Regions from separate parts of the Achromobacter sp. HZ01 genome, predicted to be linked through region 3. Evidence: predicted binding sites of a transcription regulator. Region 3 holds the regulator's gene; each other region holds the start of a gene.

Region 1 (7,211 bases), on a different contig from region 3:
ATGCGTCCCCAATAATTTTGGATATCTAGGCCGATCGTATCCGCAATCCGGTGTTGCGCAATCGCAATGGCGAGCGCCGCGACGCGCCCAGGGCGCGTCATGCATGCAGGAAAACGGGAAAGGAATCCGCCCGGGACGGGGCGGATCAGGAATTGGACGTGGAAGAGGAAGGTTCGGCATCGGCCGGCGCGGCTGCGGCCGGCTTCTTGCGCGGGCGTCCGCGCTGGCCCGGGGCCACGCGCCGGCTGGCGGTGTGGGCCAGGCTGGCGATGAAGGCGGGGCCGCCCAGCGCCCACTGGCCGGAAACCGCCTGGTCGATGCGCTGGCTTTCCTCGCGCGACAGGCCGTCCTGCAGGCGCTTGCGGTAATTGGCCTGGCGGTCGAAAGGCGTGTTGCCGCAGGCCCAGTAATCGGCGTGGTCCGACTGCCATTGGGCGGGGGCGGCCGTGGTGTTGCCGGTGTGGCTGGAGGCCGAGGACCAGGGCCAGGAGTCCGGGTCCTGCGAGGCGCCGCTGCGTACGGGATAGGTTTCCAGCCAGACCAGGGCCGGCAGCACCCAGGCGCCCGGTTCCAGCAGGGCCGAGCGGTAGCGGCCGGCGAATACGCGCCCGCCGCGCAGCCGCGCCGCCAGGTTGCGGCCCAGCGTCTGCATCAGCCGCGGCAGGCCTTCTTCGTCGGCCGGCGTGGCCAGCAGCAGGATGCGGTCGTTGGCGAGCAGCCAGCCATGAACCGAGACCCGATGGCGCTGGGCGGATTCGCCCAGCCACGTGGCCAGCTGGTTCAGGATGTCGGCCGGCGCGGGTTGAGACGGCGCCGCCAGCGGCTGGATGAAATTGGCCTGCACCAATTGGGGCAGCCCAGGGGCGTACAGACGGGGCAGACGGGCCATAGTGTCAGGACTTGCGTATCCGGAAGAACGGGTTGTCTTCTCTCACGGTATATAAATAGTGCCACGGTAGGCGGCGGTCAAGTCCCGTGATCGCGATATGGGCAAGGATCCGTCATTTTTTTCGTCGTCCGTACCCGAATACGTGCAGGTTAACATTCGGCGACGGAACGTCGTACCGTGGATATACCCTAACCCGCGGGCGTTTTTTCATCCCCTACGACTGGAGCAGACCTATGGCCGTGGCCCTCGAACTCATCTCGCAGCACCGCTGTTTCGGCGGCTGGCAGCGCTATTACCGCCACGAATCCGCGCAGATCGGCCTGCCCATGCGGTTCTCGGTCTATCTGCCGTCCCAGGCCGAGCAAGGCCCGGTACCCGTCCTGTTCTACCTGGCCGGGCTGACCTGCACCGAAGAGACTTTCATGATCAAGGCCGGCGCCCAGCGCCTGGCTGCGGAGCTGGGCGTCATGCTGGTGGCCCCGGACACCAGCCCGCGCGGGGCCAACGTGCCGGGCGAGGACGAAAACTGGGACCTGGGCACCGGCGCGGGCTTTTACGTGGACGCCACCACGCCGGCCTGGCGCACGCACTACCGCATGTACAGCTACGTGACCGAAGAACTGCATGCCATCGTCACCGGCGGCGCGCTGCCGGGCGACGCGTCGCGCACCGGGATCTTCGGCCATTCCATGGGCGGCCACGGCGCGCTGGTGCTGGCGCTGCGCAACCCCGCCAAATTCCGCTCGGTGTCGGCCTTCGCGCCCATCGCCGCGCCCAGCCTGTGCCCGTGGGGCAAGAAGGCCTTCGGCGCCTACCTGGGCGCCGACGTCCAGGACTGGGCCGCCTACGACGCGTCGGCGTTGATGCGCCAGGCCCGCCAGCCGTTTCCCGGGGGCATCCTGATCGACCAGGGAGAATCGGACCAGTTTTTGGCGGAACAGTTGTATCCCGAGGTATTCGAGCAGGCCTGCGCCGCCGCCGGCCAGCCGTTGACCCTGCGTCGCCACGAGGGCTACGACCACGGCTATTACTTCATCTCGACGTTTATCGAGGATCACATCCGGTTTCACGTCGAGCGGCTTGGAAAACCCGCGGCCTGAGGCCGCTTCTATACTGGCCGGCCACCGCCCGCGGCGGTTCTTACCTAATCGGGAACGGCTGATTTGATCAACGGAATCGCTCCTTTCGTCTGGATACTGCTGGGCGCCATCGTCGTCCTGCTGCCGGGCATCGTCATGCTGCTGGGCAAGGGCGGCCCGCGCGACGAGCGCGGCCGCAAAATGTTCCAGCTCCGGCCGGTGCGCCGCCTGTTCGGGCTGATGCTGGTGCTGCTGGGCTGCGTGTCCGGCCTGCTGGCCCTGTCGCTGGTGCAGTTCTTCCGCCTGACCACCGACGAGCCGGTGGCCCGCGTCGAGATCCGCCAGCTGGCCGAGGGCCAGTTCCAGGTGGACGCCAGCGCGCCGGCCATCGGCAACCGCCAGTACGTGCTGTACGGCGACCAGTGGCAGATCGACGCGCGGGTGGTGCGCTGGAAGGTGCCGGCGCTGATGGCGGGCGTGCCGCCGCTGTACCGCCTGGAGCGGCTGTCCGGCCGCTACAGCGACGCGGCCCGCGAGGCCTCGGCCACCCGTTCGGTGCATCCGCTGGACGACTGGCCCGCGCCCGACCTCGGTTCGCTGAAGAAGAATTTCCCGAACTGGTTCCCCTTCGTCGATGTCCAATTCGGCAGCGGCGCCTACATGCCCCTGTTCGACGGCGCCCGCTACCAGGTCTTCCTGGACCCGCGCGGGGCGCTGTTCATCCGCCCCGACGGCCAGGCTACGGTCGACGGCCTCAAGCGCCTGGGCTGGTAGTGTGAACACCCACGCTGCGCCGCCTTGGGGCGGCCCGGCGGCGGCGCGGCCATTCTTGCGCTGGCTCGAACTTCTCGGGCCAAAAAAATTGGGGGCGAATCATGTGTGGTGGAACTTTGATGCGCCGCAATAGTCGAATTAGCACTCCCTTTACTAGAGTGCTAACATCGAATTCATGTCGTCATCCTTAAGCCTTCCGGAGACTCCCGTTATGAAACAACCCAGTACCTCGTTGGCCACTTCCGGCAACGCCCTGGCGTTGGCCATCGGCAATCCGGGCGCGCTCGGCACGATCGACGCATACATTTCCGCGGTGAATCGCCTGCCGGTGCTGTCGGCTGAACGAGAAACCGAGCTGGGACGCCGCCTGCGCGACCAGGAAGACCTGGGCGCGGCGCGCGAGTTGATCCTGTCGCACCTGCGCCTGGTGGTGTCCGTGGCCCGCCAGTACCTGGGCTACGGCCTGCCCCACGCCGACCTGATCCAGGAAGGCAACGTCGGCCTGATGAAGGCCGTCAAACGTTTCGACCCCGAGCGCGGCGTGCGCCTGGTGTCGTTCGCCGTGCACTGGATCAAGGCGGAAATCCACGAATACATCATCCGCAACTGGCGCTTGGTCAAGGTGGCCACCACCAAGGCCCAGCGCAAGCTGTTCTTCAACCTGCGCAGCATGCGGCCCGACGGCCAGACGCTGGACCCCGAGCAGGTCGATCACATCGCGCGCGAGCTGAACGTGCGCCGCGAAGACGTGAGCGAAATGGAAGTGCGCCTGTCCGGGCGCGACATGTCGCTGGAAAACCAGGACGACGACGATGAGAGCTACGCGCCCATCGCCTATCTGTCCGACGACGGCCGCCAGGAACCCACGCGGGTGCTGGAGCGCGCCGCGCGCGACCGGCTGCAGGGCAGCGGGCTGAGCGAGGCGCTGGAAGCGCTGGACCCGCGTTCGCGCCGCATCGTCGAGGCGCGCTGGCTGCAGGACGACGGCGGCGCCACGCTGCACGAACTGGCCCAGGAATTCGGCGTCTCGGCCGAACGCATCCGCCAGATCGAGGCCGCCGCCCTCAAGAAAATGCGCGGCAATCTCCAGGCCTGACGCGCCTGCCGCCCGCCCATGCAAAAGGCCGCTTTCGAGCGGCCTTCGTCTTTTGCGGCGCGCCTGGCGGCCGTTACATGAATTGATACAAATTCACCCGGAATTTTTGCGCCGCGCCAGAAACTTAATGCGGGCCGCGCCGACTAACTTCATGTAGACCGCGAACTCCGGTTGGCTGTCTAGTCGTCCGTCTCGGCTTCTCCTCTTTCCCCTCCCCTATGAGACGGATGTTTGCGGGGCACCAATAATCTATGTATTGGTGCCCCGTTTTTTATGCCTAGGCCGCCTGCACCTTGTCCGACGCCGCCAGCGCCGGACGCCACAGCGCGTCCTGCACCCGCCGCACGCCGGTCGCCAGCGATCCGTCCTGGTACAGCTTGATCCAGCGATACCCCGGCGCCATGTTGTCCACCACGTGCTGCCCGTCGCGGATGCTGAACTGGAAGCACGTGGACGGCGTGGCCAGCATGCGCAGGTTGTGGCGGCGGCGGTCGAAGTCGTGGTGCACGTGTCCCCACAGCAGCACGCGGGCCTGCGGCCAGCGGGCCAGCAGCTTGAACAGCGCCTGCGGGTTGTCGATCATCATCGTGTCGTGCCAGTGGCTGTCGATCTGCATGGGGTTGTGGTGCATCGCGACTAGCGTGTGGCGCCCGGGCGCTTCGGCCAGGGCGGCCTCCAGCAGATCCAGCTGGCTGGCGGGCAGGTGGCCCGCGTCGGAGCCGGGCACCGTGGTGTCCAGCGTCACGACGCGCCAGGCGCCCACGTCGGTGACCGGCTCGGACCACTGCGCCAGTTCCTCGCGCATCACGGCAGGCAGGTCATGGTTGCCCGGCAGGCAGCGGATGGTGGCGCGGTCCAGCGCCGGCGCCTCGGACAGGATGGAGGCAAAGCGGCGGTAGGCCGCCGCCGCGCCGTCCTGGGACAGGTCGCCGGTGGCCAGCAGCAGGTCGGGATGGCGGCCGTCGGCCTCGATCTGGCGCAGCACGGCGCGCAGGCTGGCGTCGGTGTCGACGCCCAGCATCACGGTGCCGGGCTCGCCGAACAGGTGGCTGTCGGTGAGCTGGACCAGCATGGCGGGCGCGTCGTCGCGCCGGGTCAGGGCATGGATGCGGGCCAAGTGCCGCTCCTGAAAAGTTGAAGCGATTCCACATTACCCAAAAAACGCGTCGCCACGCGTATCGCGCTTGCGTATTGGGGTAACCAAACGTGCATTCTCTACGATTCTCTACAGTTCGCCGCCCGGACTTGGGGAAAAAAGCCGCTATTCTTGTGAAATTTCTCCCTAGCCTCAGACGCGGCGCTATCCATGGATGTCGGTTTTCTCGTATTCGGCCTGGCCGGTTTGCTCACGCTGGTCTGCTTCATGCCGCCTTTGGCCGGCCGCCTCAAGCTGCCGTACTCGGTGCTGCTGGCCATCGTCGGCTGTCTGCTGGGCATCATCGTGCACCTGCACGGCTGGGCGCCGCGCTGGATCGGCGATTTTCTGGATTCGCTGGAACGCTTCGAGATCTCGTCGGAAACCTTCCTGATGGTGTTCCTGCCGGTGCTGCTGTTCGAGACCGCGCTGTCGATGAACGTGCGGCGCCTGATGGACGACATCGGCCCCATCCTGATGATGGCCATCGTGGCCGTGGTGGTGTGCACCGTGGCCGTCGGGGTGGCGCTGGACGCCGTGTCGTCCTACGGCCTGGTGGTCTGCCTGCTGCTGGGCGCCATCGTGGCCACGACCGACCCGGTGGCGGTGGTGGGCATTTTCCGCGAGGTGGGCGCGCCCAAGCGCCTGACCACGCTGGTCGAGGGCGAAAGCCTGTTCAACGACGCGGCCTCCATCGCCTTGTACTCGGTGCTGCTGGCGGTGCTGGGCGGCCACGGCGAACTGACCGTGAGCGGCATTTTCAATGACTTCATCGTGCACTTCCTGGGCGGCGGCCTGGCCGGCTACGCGATGGGGCGGCTGGCCTGCTTCCTGTTCGCGTGGCTGCGCGGCTTTCCCACCGCCGAAATCACGCTGACGCTGACGCTGGCCTATCTGTCCTTCTTCATTTCCGAGCACTACCTGAACGTCTCGGGCGTGGTCGCCACGGTGATCGCCGGCCTGGTGGTCGGGTCCACCGGCCGCACCCGCATGTCGCCCACCACGTTCGAATACCTGTCCAGCGCCTGGGGGCAGTTCGGGTTCTGGGCCAATTCGCTGATCTTCTTGTTCGCGGCCATGCTGATCCCGAAGCTGATGGCGGCGGCCGACTGGCAGGAATTGCTGCTGGTGGTGGTGCTGTTCGTGACCACGCTGGCGGCGCGCGCCATCGTGGTGTTCGGCCTGCTGCCGCTGTTGGGCCTGACCCGGCTGGGCACCAAGGTCAGCAGGCCGTACAAGGTGGTGATGCTGTGGGGCGGCCTGCGCGGCGCCGTCTCGCTGGCGTTGGCGCTGGCCGTCACCGAACAGACCGGCGTGCCCGAAGAGGCGCGCCAGTTCATCGCGGTCGCCACCACCAGCTTCGTGCTGCTCACGCTGTTCGTCAACGGCATCAGCCTGCGTCCGCTGATCCGCGCGCTGGGCCTGAATCAGCTCTCGCCGGTGGAGCGCACCATCCGCAACCAGGCCCTGGCCGTGGCGCTGGAAGACCTGCAGGGCAAGACGGAAGAGGTCGCGCGCAGCGAGCACATCGGCGCCGAGGTGCGCGACCGCATCCGCGCGGTGTTCGACGCCAGCCTGACCAGCGTGCACGACGGCCAGGTCGGCCAGATGAGCGACGAGCAGCGCGTGGCGGTGGGCCTGGCCATCGTGGCGCAGCGCGAAGAGGAAATGTTCTTCGACATCCTGAAGGCGCAGATCGTGGACTGGCGCATGGCCGAGGCGCTGCTGGCGCGGGCCGAGCGGCTGGAGGACGCGATCCGGCAGGGCGGCGTCGCGGGCTTCGAGCGCGGGATCGTCGACGACGTGCGCTATTCGCCCGGTTTCCGGCTGGCGCTGCGGCTGCACTACGTGTTCGGCTTCCAGAGCTGGCTGGCGCGCGAACTGGCCCAGCGTTTCGCCAACCTGATGAGCAAGCGGTCGGTCGCGCAGCGCCTGATCGCGTTCGCGCGCGAACAGATCACGCCGCTGCTGGGCGAAGAGGCCACCGCGCGCATCGTGTCCCTGCACCAGCGCCGCCTGGACCTGATCGAAAACGCCATACAGGCGCTGAATCTGCAATATCCGTCCTACGCGCAGTGGCTGCAGGAAAGCTATCTGGGCCGCGTGGCGCGCGAAATGGAGCGCATCCGCTACCGCGACATGCTGGAGCAGTTCCTGATCAGCGGCGAGGTGTACGCCGACCTGATGGCGCAGTTGAAGAGCCGCTGGGCCCATATCGACCGCCATCCGCCGCTGGAC
Region 2 (7,211 bases), on a different contig from region 3:
TCTGTCGCCAGGGCCTCTCGAGTGAACACGTCGACGACGGTCAGCACGCGCAAGCGCGCGCCGTTGGCCAGTTGATCGGCGACAAAGTCCAGGCTCCACACTTCATTCGGACGAGTAGGCACGCAGCGCTCACGGCGCGAGACCACCATTTTTCGCCGTCGGGGCAACTTGCTACGCAACTGCAATTGCTCGTCGGCATAGAGCCGATAGACCCGGTTGCGGCTGACCTGCCAGCCTTCGCGGCGCAGCAGCACATGGATACGCCGATAACCATAACTGATCCGGGTTTGCGCGATCTCGCGCATGCGCTGACGCAGCGCCGTCTGCGGATCCTTGACGCTGCGATAGTAATGCGTGCTGCGCGCTTGCCTGACCAACCCACACGCCCGCTGCGTGCAAAGGCCGTAGTGATCCTGGATGTAGGTCACTGCTTGCCTCTTCAGCGCGGGCGCGGCCATTTTTTTACGGCAATCTCCTGCAAAATCACCTTGTCCAGGCTGAGCTCGGCGACCAACTTCTTGAGCCGCGCATTCTCATCTTGCAGCTGTTTGAGTTCGCGGACCTGGTTCGACTCCAGGCCCGCGTACAGGCGCTTCCACCGGTAGTACGTCTGCTCGGATACGCCGAGCTGACGCACCAGATCCGCGACCGGCATGCCCAGCTCTGCCTGCTTGAGCGCCGCGACGATCTGCTCGACCGAATATTGCTTGCGTTTCATGGCACACCTCCCACTCTCGCTGGGAAACTTGCCCTAAAACACTAACATTTAATTCTGTCTGGGATTTCGACAGCAGATCACCCTCCGCGTGCCCCAGATATCCTGACATGGTGCACAAGGTCTGCGATCGGCGGCTACCCAGCAAGTACATCTCCACGAACTGGCGGTGACGAGCCCGTGGGGACGCGTGCGCCGCTCACACTCCTTTACGACATCATGCAATGGCTGGTCGATACGAACAGATGGAGAGAGAGCTTTGGTCGATCCACGATCGGCACAAGACTGCCAGAGCGAACATCTCAACGCCCACCGAGGAGCACATCGCGAAAATCATACTTGGGCGCAAGCTGTTCGGGGCTTGGCAGGTCTATGACCCACATAACTACCTGCCGGACCAGGCGAAAGCATTTGGCAACCGGATTTAGCGGCCGGACAACTTGACGGAGAATGTGATAAGGCAATATGTTCCGTTCACGGGGGGACTATGGATTCGTTTTCCAGGCGGCAGCTATGCCGGTACTTGGCGCGTCGTGCGGGTGATTCAAACTGATGAGCGCAGCACGTTACGGCGGGAACGGCATTCATCTCTTTATCGGCGAGCGCATCGAACACGCCTCGGACCGCGAGGTCCTGGTTACCGTTTGCGACGCTCTAGAGAGGGGCAGCGAATGGGCCTACATATTCGCCAACTTCAACGTTTGCGGGCGTCAGGTTGATGTCGCGGTCTTCTCCGCCACAACTACGCTTGTCATTGAAGCCAAGGGGTACACGCAGCCTGTCAAGGGCGGTGTGAACGGCAGTTGGATTCAGCTTGGACCTTATGGCAGTCGAAAGCTACGCAACGGGTACACCCAGGCCCTAGACGCCAAGAATGCGTTGCGTGATGCTATGGCCGGACTATTCGGCACTCTTTCCGGCTATCCCAACGCCTTGCTCGCCATTGTGCCGACGATTCCGGCCGGATCCTCCTTGCCACCGAGTGATTTCAAAGTGTCTATTGGTGGGCACGATGCGATCGAGGTTGCGCTCAGCGCAATGTCAGGGGCCTTGCTGAGTGAAGAGCGATGCCAAGCGCTAGCAGCTCATTTGGGCCTCGAACGCGTATCAGGAAGAGCTGCGGCAATTTGCGAAACCGTACTCATATCAGAGCGAACACTGTCGGGCTATGAGTCTTCCTTCTTGGAGTTTCACGGGCCAATCGGTAAGCGACTGGCGGAGGATCAATACTACCTTGATGAAAAACTGATTTCGGCGCCTAAGGTTCTGGAGATGGCTTTGTCGTCGCGATCTGCGCTTCTGATTAGGGGGCCGTCAGGATGTGGGAAGTCCTTGCTGAGTGCGCGCATCGCCACGGAATGTATCCAGGCCGGTGTTGTACCCATCCACATCCAAGCCAAAGACTTCGAGGGCAAACTGCAGAGGATCATTGACGTCGAGCTTGGACTACTCGGCACTTCCGCGCGCGATTTCCTAAGAGCGAGCCGCCTCCTGATGAGGCATATTGTTCTGTTTCTCGACGGCTACAACGAGTGTCCGGAGCCTTTGCGAACTGCTTTGACGCGAAGTCTCCAAGCGTTCGCACTGCGCTATGGTGCGGGCATTGTTATCACCTCACAAGGCACCCTAGCTAGGCAAGAGCTTCTGTCAGTCGAAGAGGTTCTTGTCAGTCCGCCGCGATCCGCGCTGAAGTCACTGCTCGCAAAACTTAGCCAGGAAGATGAAAATTTCACGAACTGCCAAGCCCTGCTTGAGATAGCGCGCTCAGGACTCGAAGCGGAACTTATTGGGCAGGCTGCCGCATCTCTGCCCGCCGGGGCAAGTAAGTTCGTTCTATTCGACACGGTCGCCCGGATGCGTCTCGGTGATTCCGCTGCGGCGGGAATTCGGGCGCTTTCCGGGTTCGCAGAAGAACTGATCTCCCAAACTGCGTTTAGTTTGTCCGTTCGAGAATTCGACAGGTTTTGCGATGCTGCAGGCGTGACAGACGTGACACGGCGCGCGGTCCTTGAATCGCAACTTGTATCACAGCGCGGCGACAGACTCAGCTTCTCTCACGAAATGTTTTTCTTCGCCTTCACAGCAGAATCCACGATTCGCGCAGCGCGTACAGATTCGGAGCGGGTGCAAGCTGTGCTGCGATCCCCCCGATTCCATGGCGCCAAGCTATTCATCCTCGGAGCGATCGAGGACGATTCAATGCTAAGGGAGATTCTGGATAAGACTACTGACCAGCGCATTCTAGTGTCTTGCATCCAGGGGGAGTGTGGAGAGTCAGCTGGACGTTTTGTAAGAGCGAAGCTCGATGTGCTCTTCGAACAAATGGTCGCAGAACCTTCTGAACTGCATTTCGTTCTGAATGGCGAGGGGTGGCATAGCAGCTCGATCAAGACCAGTTCATCTCGACCAATCCTCTCAACGTTTCGCGCTTTTCTTCCTGCCATTGGCTGGCTTCTAAAGCAGGGACTTCACTTCGATCAAATCATGACGGCATGTCGCGCGATGGAAGAGAGGATTGTCGAAGCCAATCTTGATCTCTATGAAGAAGCAAGGGTCAAAAAGGTGCCGCTTCGGCATGAGCTCTTTAGCCAAGCGTATGTATTTAATCGCAAGATCGCGCTGTCACAGCTTGTGTACTTTATTCACAGTGGCGGTCTTAACTTACGCCACAATCCGGAGCAGAATTTTTGTGCAGCTCTTAGAAAAGCATGGAACGAAGCGAGCACGCATAGCGAGTTCTACGTGCTACTTGGAATCACCAGACTCACGGAGCAAGCCTCTTGGGCAGCGCCATGTGTCTTAAATCTTCTTGAGCGATTGAAGAGCCTACCCTATCACCTACAGCTAGCCACGCTGGACTTTTGTGTCTACTTGAGAGATGTGGATGATGCCGTCAAGGCAAAGATGATCGCGGCGCTTGAGGATGCCATGGACGAACTGGGCGTGCTTATGAATTCCATGATCTTCGATGCGCTGAAGGCTTTGGGCGGACTAGACGCCGAAGAAGAAAACTTCAGAACGGTGGTCTTAGATGAAATCGAAAGCGTGTTGTCCGAATCGGGACCGCAGGCCGATACGGAAGCATGGAATGTCTTCTCGCGACAATTCGACCACCCGTATGACCGCATCTATTGGGAGGAGGTCGACAACCTCGATGGCGATCAAAAGAGGCAGTTCCTCTTCAAGGCACTAAAAGGAGCGGGCACCGAGTATGTTTCGTTTATCGGCATTCTGATTCGTCAGCTCACAGACTTCGGTGATCCAGCAGTTTCTGAAGCTATTGAGCCATGGCTTCGGTTGCCATCCAAACGGTCGGTCATGCCACAAGATGCGGTCGAGGCATTTTTCGCAGCGCACGAAGCGATGGGACATTTGAGCCTTCCACTTCCTGCTGCTCCGGCATCGCCGGTCGATGTTGATGAAACTATGCGGGCCTGCGGGGAATTAGCTTACTGGGCTTGCCGGTTAAGCGATTCCGAACTCGAATCATCGCCCCAGACTCTTAGTGCGCGAACTACGTTACTGGCTCACTCCGCTTCGGCAAGTGCCGGAGCACTGTGGTCTTCAACATCTCGAATGTTGTCTTCGGATGGTACAAGAACTCACGTTGCAAAGAGCTATCCGAACACGGCCCTGGTCGTCTGTCGCGATGCACTGAACAATCGCGAGTCACAGAAGACGTACCAAGAACACGGGTCCATGGATGATCTGGCGCGCATCGCGTCCTTTTCTATTCAAGTGATTGGGCAGTTTGGGAACGCCGATGACCTTCAAAATTTGCGCAGTCTTTGCGACGACGAGGGGCTAGGTCATGAGGCGCTCGTCGCGATCAAGAAGATCGAAGACCGTATCCGCTACCGGCAGTAAATGCGTCAGCGACGATATCCATCCCCAGCGGAGGCCTCTTGTATCTGGCACTGCGACTCCCGGCCCTGGTAGGCAATATCGCTATTGGCGGTCGGGCGATACGAAATTGTGGACACGGTGTCGCTGCGTCGAAATGTATGACTGCTTCTTACTTTGCAGCGTGAGCACCTAAGTTGCTAACGACCGCAATCGCTGCGCAGCTGCCATTAACTGACGAAGATCGAACGGCAAAAGCGGATCGATAGCTGCCGTTCGGCGTTCTCAACTTTGGGCGGCGACAAAAGACCTGCCGTTAACGAGATCCGATGCTCGCGAAGAGCTGTCCTTGTTGCCACCCGAATTGACTCAAATGTACGTTCGCTCAAGTACATCGTGATGGCTGCAACGCGGGATGAAGCGCCTCGATGCCGCCCAGTATGGAGGGCGTGCAATGCCTGGCATGGCTCCAATAGCAGCCATGCCGTGCCGGAAAGGTCGCACACGCGCATGCGCGACTTAGAAACCGATTCTCTTGCGATGTGGCCCGCGCGAGCACCGGGACGTGCCCGTTCAACCATTGTTCTTGCACAGAACAACGCAGTTTTTAGAGCGTCATCTAGCCACACATCCCCGCCGCCCGACCCCATCTCAGGGTTTCGACGTCCTAGTCGAGAGAACCGACATCCTCCCCCCTGAAGCCGACCCAGACTGTGCGCTAGGCACACCATCAGCTATTGGGGACGCACTTACTTGGCCGCGAAACTTTTGAGCCGAAGGAAAGACGACACTTTTCCATAGGACCCACTGCTGGGGCCGACACAGGCAAGTATTGACTCTCAGCCCTTAGAGAATTCCAAACTCAATGAAATTCGACAACAGCGGCGCCCGCCCCCTTCGCCCAAAATGTAACAACCGCCCCCGCCCCCCTTGAAGCCCCGGACATCATCCCTATAATTAGCACTCGACACCGGTGAGTGCTAACAACATTCCCGGGCTCAACTGAACATTCTCTTCTTCTTTTTGTAACAGGAGTTCCACATGGCCTTGCGTCCCCTGGGCGATCGCGTGATCGTCAAACGCCTCGAAAACGAGCGCAAGACTGCCTCGGGCATCGTCATCCCCGACAGCGCCGCCGAAAAGCCTGACCAAGGTGAAGTCGTGGCCGTCGGCCCCGGCAAGAAGACCGAAGACGGCAAGATCCTGCCCGTCGACCTGAAGGCTGGCGACAAGGTTCTGTTCGGCAAGTACGCCGGCCAGTCCGTGAAGGTTGACGGCGAAGAGCTGCTCGTCATCCGCGAGGACGAAATCCTCGCCGTGGTCCAGTAAACCCTGCCTCAAACGAATTTTCGAAGGAAGCTAAGAAATGGCTGCCAAGCAAGTATTGTTCGGTGACGACGCCCGCGTGCGCATCGTCCGCGGCGTGAATGTTCTCGCCAACGCTGTTAAAACCACCCTGGGCCCCAAGGGTCGCAACGTCGTGCTGGAGCGCTCGTTCGGCGCCCCGACGGTGACCAAGGACGGCGTGTCCGTGGCCAAGGAAATCGAACTGAAGGACAAGTTCGAGAACATCGGCGCCCAGCTGGTCAAGGACGTCGCCTCGAAGACCTCCGACAACGCCGGTGACGGCACCACCACCGCCACCGTGCTGGCCCAGGCCATCGTTCAGGAAGGCCTGAAGTACGTTGCCGCCGGTTTCAACCCGATCGACCTGAAGCGCGGCATCGACAAGGCCGTCGCCGCCGCCGTCGCCGAGCTGAAGAAGCAATCCAAGCCGGTCACGACCAGCAAGGAAATCGCCCAGGTCGGCTCGATCTCGGCCAACAGCGACACCTCCATCGGCCAGATCATCGCTGACGCGATGGACAAGGTCGGCAAGGAAGGCGTCATCACCGTCGAAGACGGCAAGTCGCTGGAAAACGAGCTGGACGTCGTCGAAGGCATGCAATTCGACCGCGGCTACCTGTCGCCCTACTTCATCAACAACCCGGACAAGCAAGTCGCCGCTCTGGAAGATCCGTTCGTTCTGATTTTCGACAAGAAGATCAGCAACATCCGTGACCTGCTGCCGGTGCTGGAACAAGTCGCCAAGTCGAGCCGTCCGCTGCTGATCATCGCCGAAGACGTCGAAGGCGAAGCCCTGGCCACCCTGGTCGTGAACAACATCCGTGGCATCCTGAAGACCACCGCCGTCAAGGCGCCGGGCTTCGGCGACCGCCGCAAGGCCATGCTGGAAGACATCGCCATCCTGACGGGCGGCACGGTGATCTCCGAAGAAACCGGCATGTCGCTGGAAAAGGCCACGCTGGCCGAGCTGGGCCAGGCCAAGCGCATCGAAGTGGGCAAGGAAAACACGACCATCATCGACGGCGCTGGCGACAGCAAGTCGATCGAAGCTCGCGTCAAGCAGATCCGCGTCCAGATCGAAGAAGCCACGTCCGACTACGACCGTGAAAAGCTGCAGGAACGCGTGGCCAAGCTGGCCGGCGGCGTTGCCGTGATTCGCGTTGGCGCTGCCACCGAAGTCGAAATGAAGGAAAAGAAGGCCCGCGTCGAAGACGCCCTGCACGCCACCCGCGCTGCAGTGGAAGAAGGCGTGGTGGCTGGCGGCGGCGTTGCGCTGCTGCGCGCCAAGCAGGCCATCGCCGACCTG
Region 3 (7,211 bases):
CGTCTTGTCCCCACATAACTGGGGCTGCCCGTAAGGTTTTTCAAGACGCCGGGCCAGAATTTTCCGCGGCCGTTTCCTGCTGGCGCCGGATCGCCTCGGTGAACTGGGGCAGCCCGGGCCAGCCGGTGATACGCCCCAGCCGCTTGCCGGCGCGATACAGCACAAAAGTGGGGACGCCATGCATGGAAAAGCGCCGGCCCAGGGGTTCGTCGGCGTAGACGTCGGCCTCGAACCACGTCAGGCCCAGCCCCAGCAGGGTCTCCCGGTGCAGCAGCGCGGCCTGCTTGAACAGGTTGCAGTTGTAGCAATCCTGGCCCCACAGGAACACGCAGCGCAAATCCGTTCCCGGCGCCTCGATCACCGCCCGGTCGAATCCATCGGAGTCGACATGACGCATGCCGAACACCTGGAATACCTGGGCGGGGTCGAAGCGGGGATCGTTCATGGGATGCCTCAGCCCTGGCCGGCCGACACCACCACCAGCGCCGGGCGCAGCGTCCGGTCGGCGATGGAATAGCCTTTCTGCAGCAGCTGCACCACGGTATTGGCGGGCTGCTCGTTGGGAATGGATGAAATGGCCTGGTGCAGGTGCGGGTCGAACTTGTCGCCCTGCGCCGGCGCGATTTCCTTGAGCAGGTTGCGCTCGAAGGCGGCCGACAGCTGCTTGAGGGTGACTTCCACGCCTTCGCGCAGCGCCTCGACCGTCTGGTCGGGCTGGGCCAGGGCGGCTTCCAGGCTGTCTTTCACCGGGACCAGGCTTTCGGCGAACGACTCGATGCCGAACTTGCGCGCCTTGGACACGTCTTCCTGGGCGCGGCGGCGCATGTTCTCGACTTCGGCGTGCGCGCGCAGCACCTGGTCGCGCTGTTCATTGACGGTAGCCTGGGCGGCGTCCAGCTGGGCGCGCAACTCGTTCAGCTCGGCCTGCGCGGCGTCCTGTCCGGCGGGAGCCGCGTCGGCGTTCTGGCCGATCTCGGGCGCCTGGTCCGCAGGCTCGTGGGGTGCCGTCATGGGGAATCCTCCAAAAAGAATGGCTTTCGCAGACATGAATGGGGGCCAATACCCCTATTTCAAGCCCGGGAAAGCGAAATATTCCCCGACGCCTCCCCGCTATTTCTTGGGAGGCTGCGCCGGCGCGGCGGGATCGCTGGCCGGGAAACTCTCCTTGAGCGCGCGGTCCATGCGCTCCTCTTCATCGTCGGGCTCGGGGTTGACCGCAATGGGATCGCTGGCCGGAAAGGTCTCCGCAAGCGCCTCGTCGAGTTCGTGCTCGACCTGATCCTCGTCTACCGGAGTGCTAACCGTCCCCTTTTTTACCGTCTTGCCAGTCTTGGGATCATGGTGCATGCGCCTTCTCCTTCAAGTCGGTGGACTGCGTGGGCCATCCCTGCAAGTGCCGTTCCACCAGGCCGGCCAGCCCCGCGATCCAGGCCGGATCGTCGTTGAGCGCGGAAATGTAGCGGAAGCGCTTGCCGCCCGCCGCCATGAAGGCGTCGCGGCATTCCAGGCTGATCTCTTCCAGGGTTTCCAGACAGTCTGCCACAAAACCCGGACACACCACATCGACCTCCGTCGTACCCGAGGCGGCCAGCGCCTTGAGGGTCGGTTCCGTATAGGGTTCGAGCCAGCGGGCCGAGCCGAAACGGCTCTGGAAAGTCACCTCGATCTGGGCGCGCGGCAGCGACAATCGCTGGCACAGCAGGCGCGCGGTTTCCATGCAGTCGCGGTAGTAAGGGTCGCCCAGCTCGATCGAATAGCGCGGCAGGCCGTGAAAGCTCATGACCAGCTTCTGGGGCTTGCCGTGCTCCTGCCAATAGCGTTCGATATGGCCGGCCAGCGCGTCCAGGTAGGCCGGCTCTTCGTGGAAGCGCTTGATGAAGCGCAGCTCCGGCTGGTCGCGCAGCCGGCCGGCATGCCGGGTGACCGCGTCCACCGCCGTGGCCGTGGTGCTGGCCGCGTATTGCGGATAGAGCGGAACGGTCAGGATGCGCTCGCAGCCCTGGGCACGCAGGCGCGCGATGGCGTCCGGGATGGAAGGATTGCCGTAGCGCATGCCCAGCTCGACCACGGCGTCGACGCCCGCGGCCCGCAGGGCGGCGCGCACGCCGTCGGCCTGGCGCCGGCTGTACACCATCAGCGGCGAACCTTCCTGCAGCCAGACGCCGGCGTAGCGCGGCTCCAGCTTCTTGGGCCGCATGGTCAGCACCAGCCCGTGCAGTATCGGCTTCCAGAGGTAGCGGGGAATCTCGATCACGCGCGGATCGGACAGGAATTCGCCCAGGTACTTGCGGATGTCCTTCCTGCCCGGCGTATCGGGCGTGCCCAGGTTTACCAGCAGCACGCCGACCCGCCCGGCCCCGCGCGGCGGCGGATCTTCGTCGAAGGGGTCGTCCTGCTCGGGCTCGGGCAGATACCGTTCAGGCCACAAGTATTTGAACAGGCGAAGAAACACAAACACTCCCCTTCCTCCGCAAGGAGGATGTCGTTTTGAATGGGCCTACTGGTTGTGGCTGAGGGCGTTGGACAACAGGCGCGCCGTGATGTCCACGATGGGAATGACGCGCTCGTACGCCATGCGGGTCGGGCCGATCACGCCCAGCGTGCCCACCACCTTGCCGTCGACCCCGTAGGGCGCGGTGATGACGGACACTTCCTCCATGGGCACCAGCTGCGAATCGCCGCCGATGTAGATCTGCACGCCCTGCGCGCGGCTGGAGACGTCCAGCAGCTGCAGCAGGTCGGTTTTTTTCTCGAACAGCGAGAACATCTTGCGCAGCCGGTCCATGTCGGAGGCGATGTCGGTCACGTCGAGCAGCTTGCGCTCGCCGGAGATCACCATGGCGTCGCCGTCCTCGGCCGCCTCGGCGCTGGCCTCGACGGCGGCCTGCATCAGGCGCGAAATGTCTTCGCGCAGCTGGGCCAGCTCGGTCGACAGGGTCTGGCGCACCACGTTGAAGGACTTGCCGGCGAAATGCATGTTGAAGAAATTGCCGGCTTCCAGCAATTCCGTCTCGGAGTAATCGCGCTGGACGAACAGGATGCGGTTCTGGACGTCGCCGTCGGGCGTGACGATGATGAGCAGCACGCGCTTGTCGGACAGGCGAATGAATTCGATCTGGCGGAACACCTGCGCGCGCTTGGGCGTGAGCACCACCCCGGCGAACTGGGTGAGGTTCGACAGCAGCGCCGCCGCGGCGTTGACGGCGCGGGTGGGTTCGGCCGCCGCCAGCATCTCGCCCATGTTGTGGGGCTCGAGCTGGTAGGACTGCACCGCCAGCAGCGAATCGACGAACATGCGATAGCCCCGCGGCGTGGGCACGCGGCCGGCGGAGGTATGCGGGCTGTGGATCAGGCCCAGTTCTTCGAGGTCCGCCATGACGTTGCGGATCGTGGCCGGAGACAGATCGAATACTTTCGATAGCGTCCGCGAGCCGACTGGCTGCCCATCGGCGATATAGCGTTCGATCAACGCCTTCAGTAGGGCGCGTGCACGGTCATCCATAACAGGTATTTTAGGGAAACTTTTCCGATTGAGGCGATTTTTGTCCCGCAAGCCAATATGCGGCCCCATATAATCGGCTTAATAGCACATTCCGGGCGGATTTCGGCCCGCGCCCGCCCTTTCTGGATACGCAAGCAGCCATGCACTTTCCTACCGTCGCCCTGATCGGCAGATACCAGGACACCGGCCTGGACACACCGCTGAGAGCCCTCGCCCACGCGCTGGCGCAGGCCGGCCGGCATGTGCTCATCGACGCCGACACGGCGCGCAATACCGGCCTGACCGAATACCCCGTGGCCACGCTCGAGGAAATCGGCCAGACCGCCTCGCTGGCCGTCGTCATGGGCGGCGACGGCACCGTGCTGGGCGCGGGCCGCCACCTGGCGCCCTACGGCGTGCCGCTGATCGGCATCAACCACGGCCGCCTGGGCTTCATCACCGACATCGCGCTGCAGGACGCGCACGGCGCGCTGGCGCGCGTGCTCGAAGGCAGCTTCCAGATCGAGGAACGCACGCTGCTGCAAGGCAGCGTGTGGCGCGGCGACCAGCAGATGTATTCCGCCACCGCCCTGAACGACGTGGTCCTGAACCGCGCCGGGCGCGGCGGCATGATCGAGGTCCGGGTCGAACTCGACGGCGCCTTCATGTACACGCAGCGCGCCGACGGCCTCATCATCGCCACCCCTACCGGCTCGACCGCCTACGCGCTGTCGGCCAACGGCCCCATCCTGCACCCCGGCATGAACGCCATGGTGCTGGTGCCCGTGGCCCCGCAGACGCTGTCGAACCGCCCCATCGTGATTCCCGACACGGGCGTGCTCAACATGACGCTCACGGCCATGGGCCGCGTGGAGGTCGGCGCCAGCGTGCATTTCGACATGCAGACCTGGTCCGACCTGCAGCCGGGCGACCGCATCGTCGTGCAGCGCGCCCCTTACGTCATCCGCTTCGTGCATCCGGAAGGCTACAGCTTCTTCTCCACGCTGCGCCGCAAGCTGCACTGGAACCTGATGCCCCAGGCCACCGACAACGTAGAGTAGTAAGCGCCCCGACATGCTGCGCACCCTGCATATCCGCGACTTCGTCATCGTCGAACAGACCGAGATCCATTTCGGCCCCGGCTTCACCGTCTTCTCCGGCGAGACCGGCGCAGGCAAGTCCATCCTGGTGGACGCGCTGGCGCTGGCGCTGGGCGAGCGCGGCGACGCCAGCATGCTGCGCGAAGGCGCGGCGCGCGCCGACATCACCGCCGTCTTCGACACGCCCAAGACGCTGCACGCCTGGCTCGAAGAACGCGAGATCGACGCCGACGACGAACTCGCCTTGCGCCGCGTGATCGACGCCCAGGGGCGCAGCCGCGCCTACATCAACGGCACGCCCGCCACCGTCGCGCAGTTGCGCGAACTGGGCGACAGCCTGGTCGACATCCACGGCCAGCACGCGCACCAGAGCCTGATGCGCGCCGACGCGCAGCGCGACCTGCTCGACGCCCACGGCGGCCATGGCGAGCTGCGCCAGGCCGTGTCGCAGGCCTGGAAGCAATGGCGCGCGCTGGCGCGCCAGCTGGAATCCGCCGAAAAAGACGCCGCCAGCCTGGCGACCGAACGCGACCGCCTGCAATGGCAGGTGGACGAACTCGACCAGCTGGCCCTCGGCCCGGACGAATGGGACGCGCTGCAGACCGAGCACACGCGCCTGTCGCACGCGCAATCGCTGCTCGACGGCGCCAGCCAGATTCTCGAAGCCCTGGACGGCGAAGGCGATTCGGCGCACCACCGGGTCACCCAGGCCAACCAGCGCATCCAGCAGATGCTGCGCCACGACCCGGGGCTGCAAGGGGTGTACGACGAACTCGAATCCGCGCGCATCGCGATCAGCGAGGCCGTCTCCGACCTGAACAACTACGTCAGCCGCGTCGATCTCGATCCGCAACGCCTTAGCGCCGTGGAAAGCCGCCTGGGCCTGGTGTTCGAGACCGCCCGCAAGTTCCGCACCGAGCCCGACGCCCTGTGCGAACTGCGCGAAAGCCTGCACGCCCAGCTCGCGGCCCTGCAGGCCGCCGGCGACGTCGAGGCGCTGCGGGCGCAAGCGCAGGCCGCCCAGGCCCAGTACGACGCCGCCGCCGCCAAGCTCACCACGGCCCGCCGCAAGACCGCCCGCGATCTCGGCAAGCTGGTCACCCAGGCCATGCAGACGCTGGCCATGCAGGGCGGCCGGTTCGAGCCCACGCTGGCGCCCGCCGCGCCCTCCGCCCACGGCAACGAGCAGGTCGAATTCCTGGTGGCCGGCCATGCCGGCACCACCCCGCGCGCCCTGGCCAAGGTGGCCTCAGGCGGCGAACTGTCGCGCATCTCGCTGGCGCTGTCGGTCATCGCCAGCCGCGCCGCGCGCGTGCCCACGCTGATCTTCGACGAAGTCGACAGCGGCGTGGGCGGCGCGGTCGCCGAAGTCGTGGGCAAGCTGCTGCGCGAACTCGGCGAACGCCACCAGGTGCTATGCGTGACCCACCTGCCGCAAGTCGCGGCCTGCGCCAACAACCAGTTCCTGGTCAGCAAGGCCGAATCGCGCGGCACCACGCGCTCCAGCATCGAAGAGCTGGACCCGTCGGCCCGCGTCGAGGAAATCGCCCGGATGCTGGGCGGCATCAAGCTCACCGCCACCACGCGCGAACATGCGCGCGAGATGCTCCAGGGCTTCGGGCAGGCGCCGGCCTGACCCATCGGCAATACCGCCTGCAATAAAAAAACCCCTTCAATTTGAAGGGGTTTTGGAACTCACTGGCCCGCCGCGAGCGCAGCCACGGGCCGGAGGATCGGATCAGCGTCCTTTCAGGCAGCTGCCGCAGATGCCGTAAAGCACCATGGCGTGGCTTTCCAGGGCAAAGGCGTTGTCCTTGGCAATCTTCTGCTGGCGCTTTTCGATTTCCGGATCCGAGAACTCCACCACCTTGCCGCAATTCGTGCAGATCAGGTGATCGTGGTGATCGCCGTCGTTGAGTTCGAACACTGCCTTGCCGCTGTCGAACTGGCTGCGGGCAAGAATGCCGGCCTGCTCGAACTGCGTCAGCACGCGGTACACGGTGGCCAGGCCGATTTCGACGTTTTCGCCGATCAGGGCGCGATAGACGTCTTCGGCGCTGAGGTGCCGTTGGTCTGATTTGCGGAAAATATCAAGAATTTTCAGGCGCGGGAAAGTCGCCTTCAAACCCATGTTCTTCAATTCGCTTTGGTCGCTCATGGTGTAATCGCTCTCCGTCCGCGTTGGCATGGGCAAGGATGGGTTCACCGCGAGCCGGCTCACCGAATTCATGCCGCCACGCGGAACTATCCTTATGAAACCTTTATGATAACGGTTTTGTCTGCTTCCAAATAATAGGGGCGCGTAGTGTCCATGATTGCACGAATTCCCTCCCGTTCGCTGAAGACCGGCCTGGCCGTCGCCGCCCTGGCCGTCGCCCTGGCCGGATGCTCGGGCGACAAGTGGGGCTTCCCCTACAAGGCCCCCGTCCAGCAAGGAAACTGGATCACCCAGGAACAGGTCGCCCTGCTGCAGCCGGGCATGACGCGGGAACAGGTGCGCTTCGCGCTGGGCAGCCCGACGCTGACCAGCGTGCTGCACGCCAATCGCTGGGACTACCCCTACTACTTCAAGCCCGGCTACGGCGACGCCCAGGAGCGCAAGTTCACCGTCTGGTTCGAAAACGACCGCC

Evidence for each region. Region 3 encodes HrcA, which represses chaperone genes, less so after heat shock. Its sites were predicted from a motif close to TTAGCACTCNNNNNNNNNGAGTGCTAA; they were not measured.
Region 1: the regulator HrcA is predicted to act here: its motif matches at 2,881-2,907, upstream of rpoH (RNA polymerase sigma factor RpoH).
Region 2: the regulator HrcA is predicted to act here: its motif matches at 5,516-5,542, upstream of groES (co-chaperone GroES).

Annotation. Positions count from the first base shown of each region.
Region 1 covers NZ_LWKV01000002.1:1,270,021-1,277,231, reverse strand. Annotated here, with positions in the region: gene A6B37_RS14910 (hypothetical protein) at 146-889, opposite strand; gene fghA (S-formylglutathione hydrolase) at 1,123-1,989, shown strand; gene A6B37_RS14900 (hypothetical protein) at 2,053-2,742, shown strand; gene rpoH (RNA polymerase sigma factor RpoH) at 2,954-3,838, shown strand; gene cpdA (3',5'-cyclic-AMP phosphodiesterase) at 4,116-4,955, opposite strand; gene A6B37_RS14885 (cation:proton antiporter) at 5,145-7,211, shown strand, end outside.
Region 2 covers NZ_LWKV01000002.1:501,006-508,216, forward strand. Annotated here, with positions in the region: one part of gene A6B37_RS11475 (IS3 family transposase) at 1-466, opposite strand, end outside; one part of gene A6B37_RS11475 (IS3 family transposase) at 466-718, opposite strand; gene A6B37_RS11485 (NERD domain-containing protein) at 1,268-4,582, shown strand; gene groES (co-chaperone GroES) at 5,600-5,887, shown strand; gene groL (chaperonin GroEL) at 5,925-7,211, shown strand, end outside.
Region 3 covers NZ_LWKV01000003.1:278,132-285,342, reverse strand. Annotated here, with positions in the region: gene A6B37_RS17385 (thioredoxin family protein) at 41-445, opposite strand; gene grpE (nucleotide exchange factor GrpE) at 454-1,011, opposite strand; gene A6B37_RS17375 (hypothetical protein) at 1,111-1,347, opposite strand; gene hemH (ferrochelatase) at 1,337-2,452, opposite strand; gene hrcA (heat-inducible transcriptional repressor HrcA) at 2,498-3,502, opposite strand; gene A6B37_RS17360 (NAD kinase) at 3,643-4,542, shown strand; gene recN (DNA repair protein RecN) at 4,556-6,217, shown strand; gene fur (ferric iron uptake transcriptional regulator) at 6,320-6,739, opposite strand; gene A6B37_RS17345 (outer membrane protein assembly factor BamE) at 6,893-7,211, shown strand, end outside.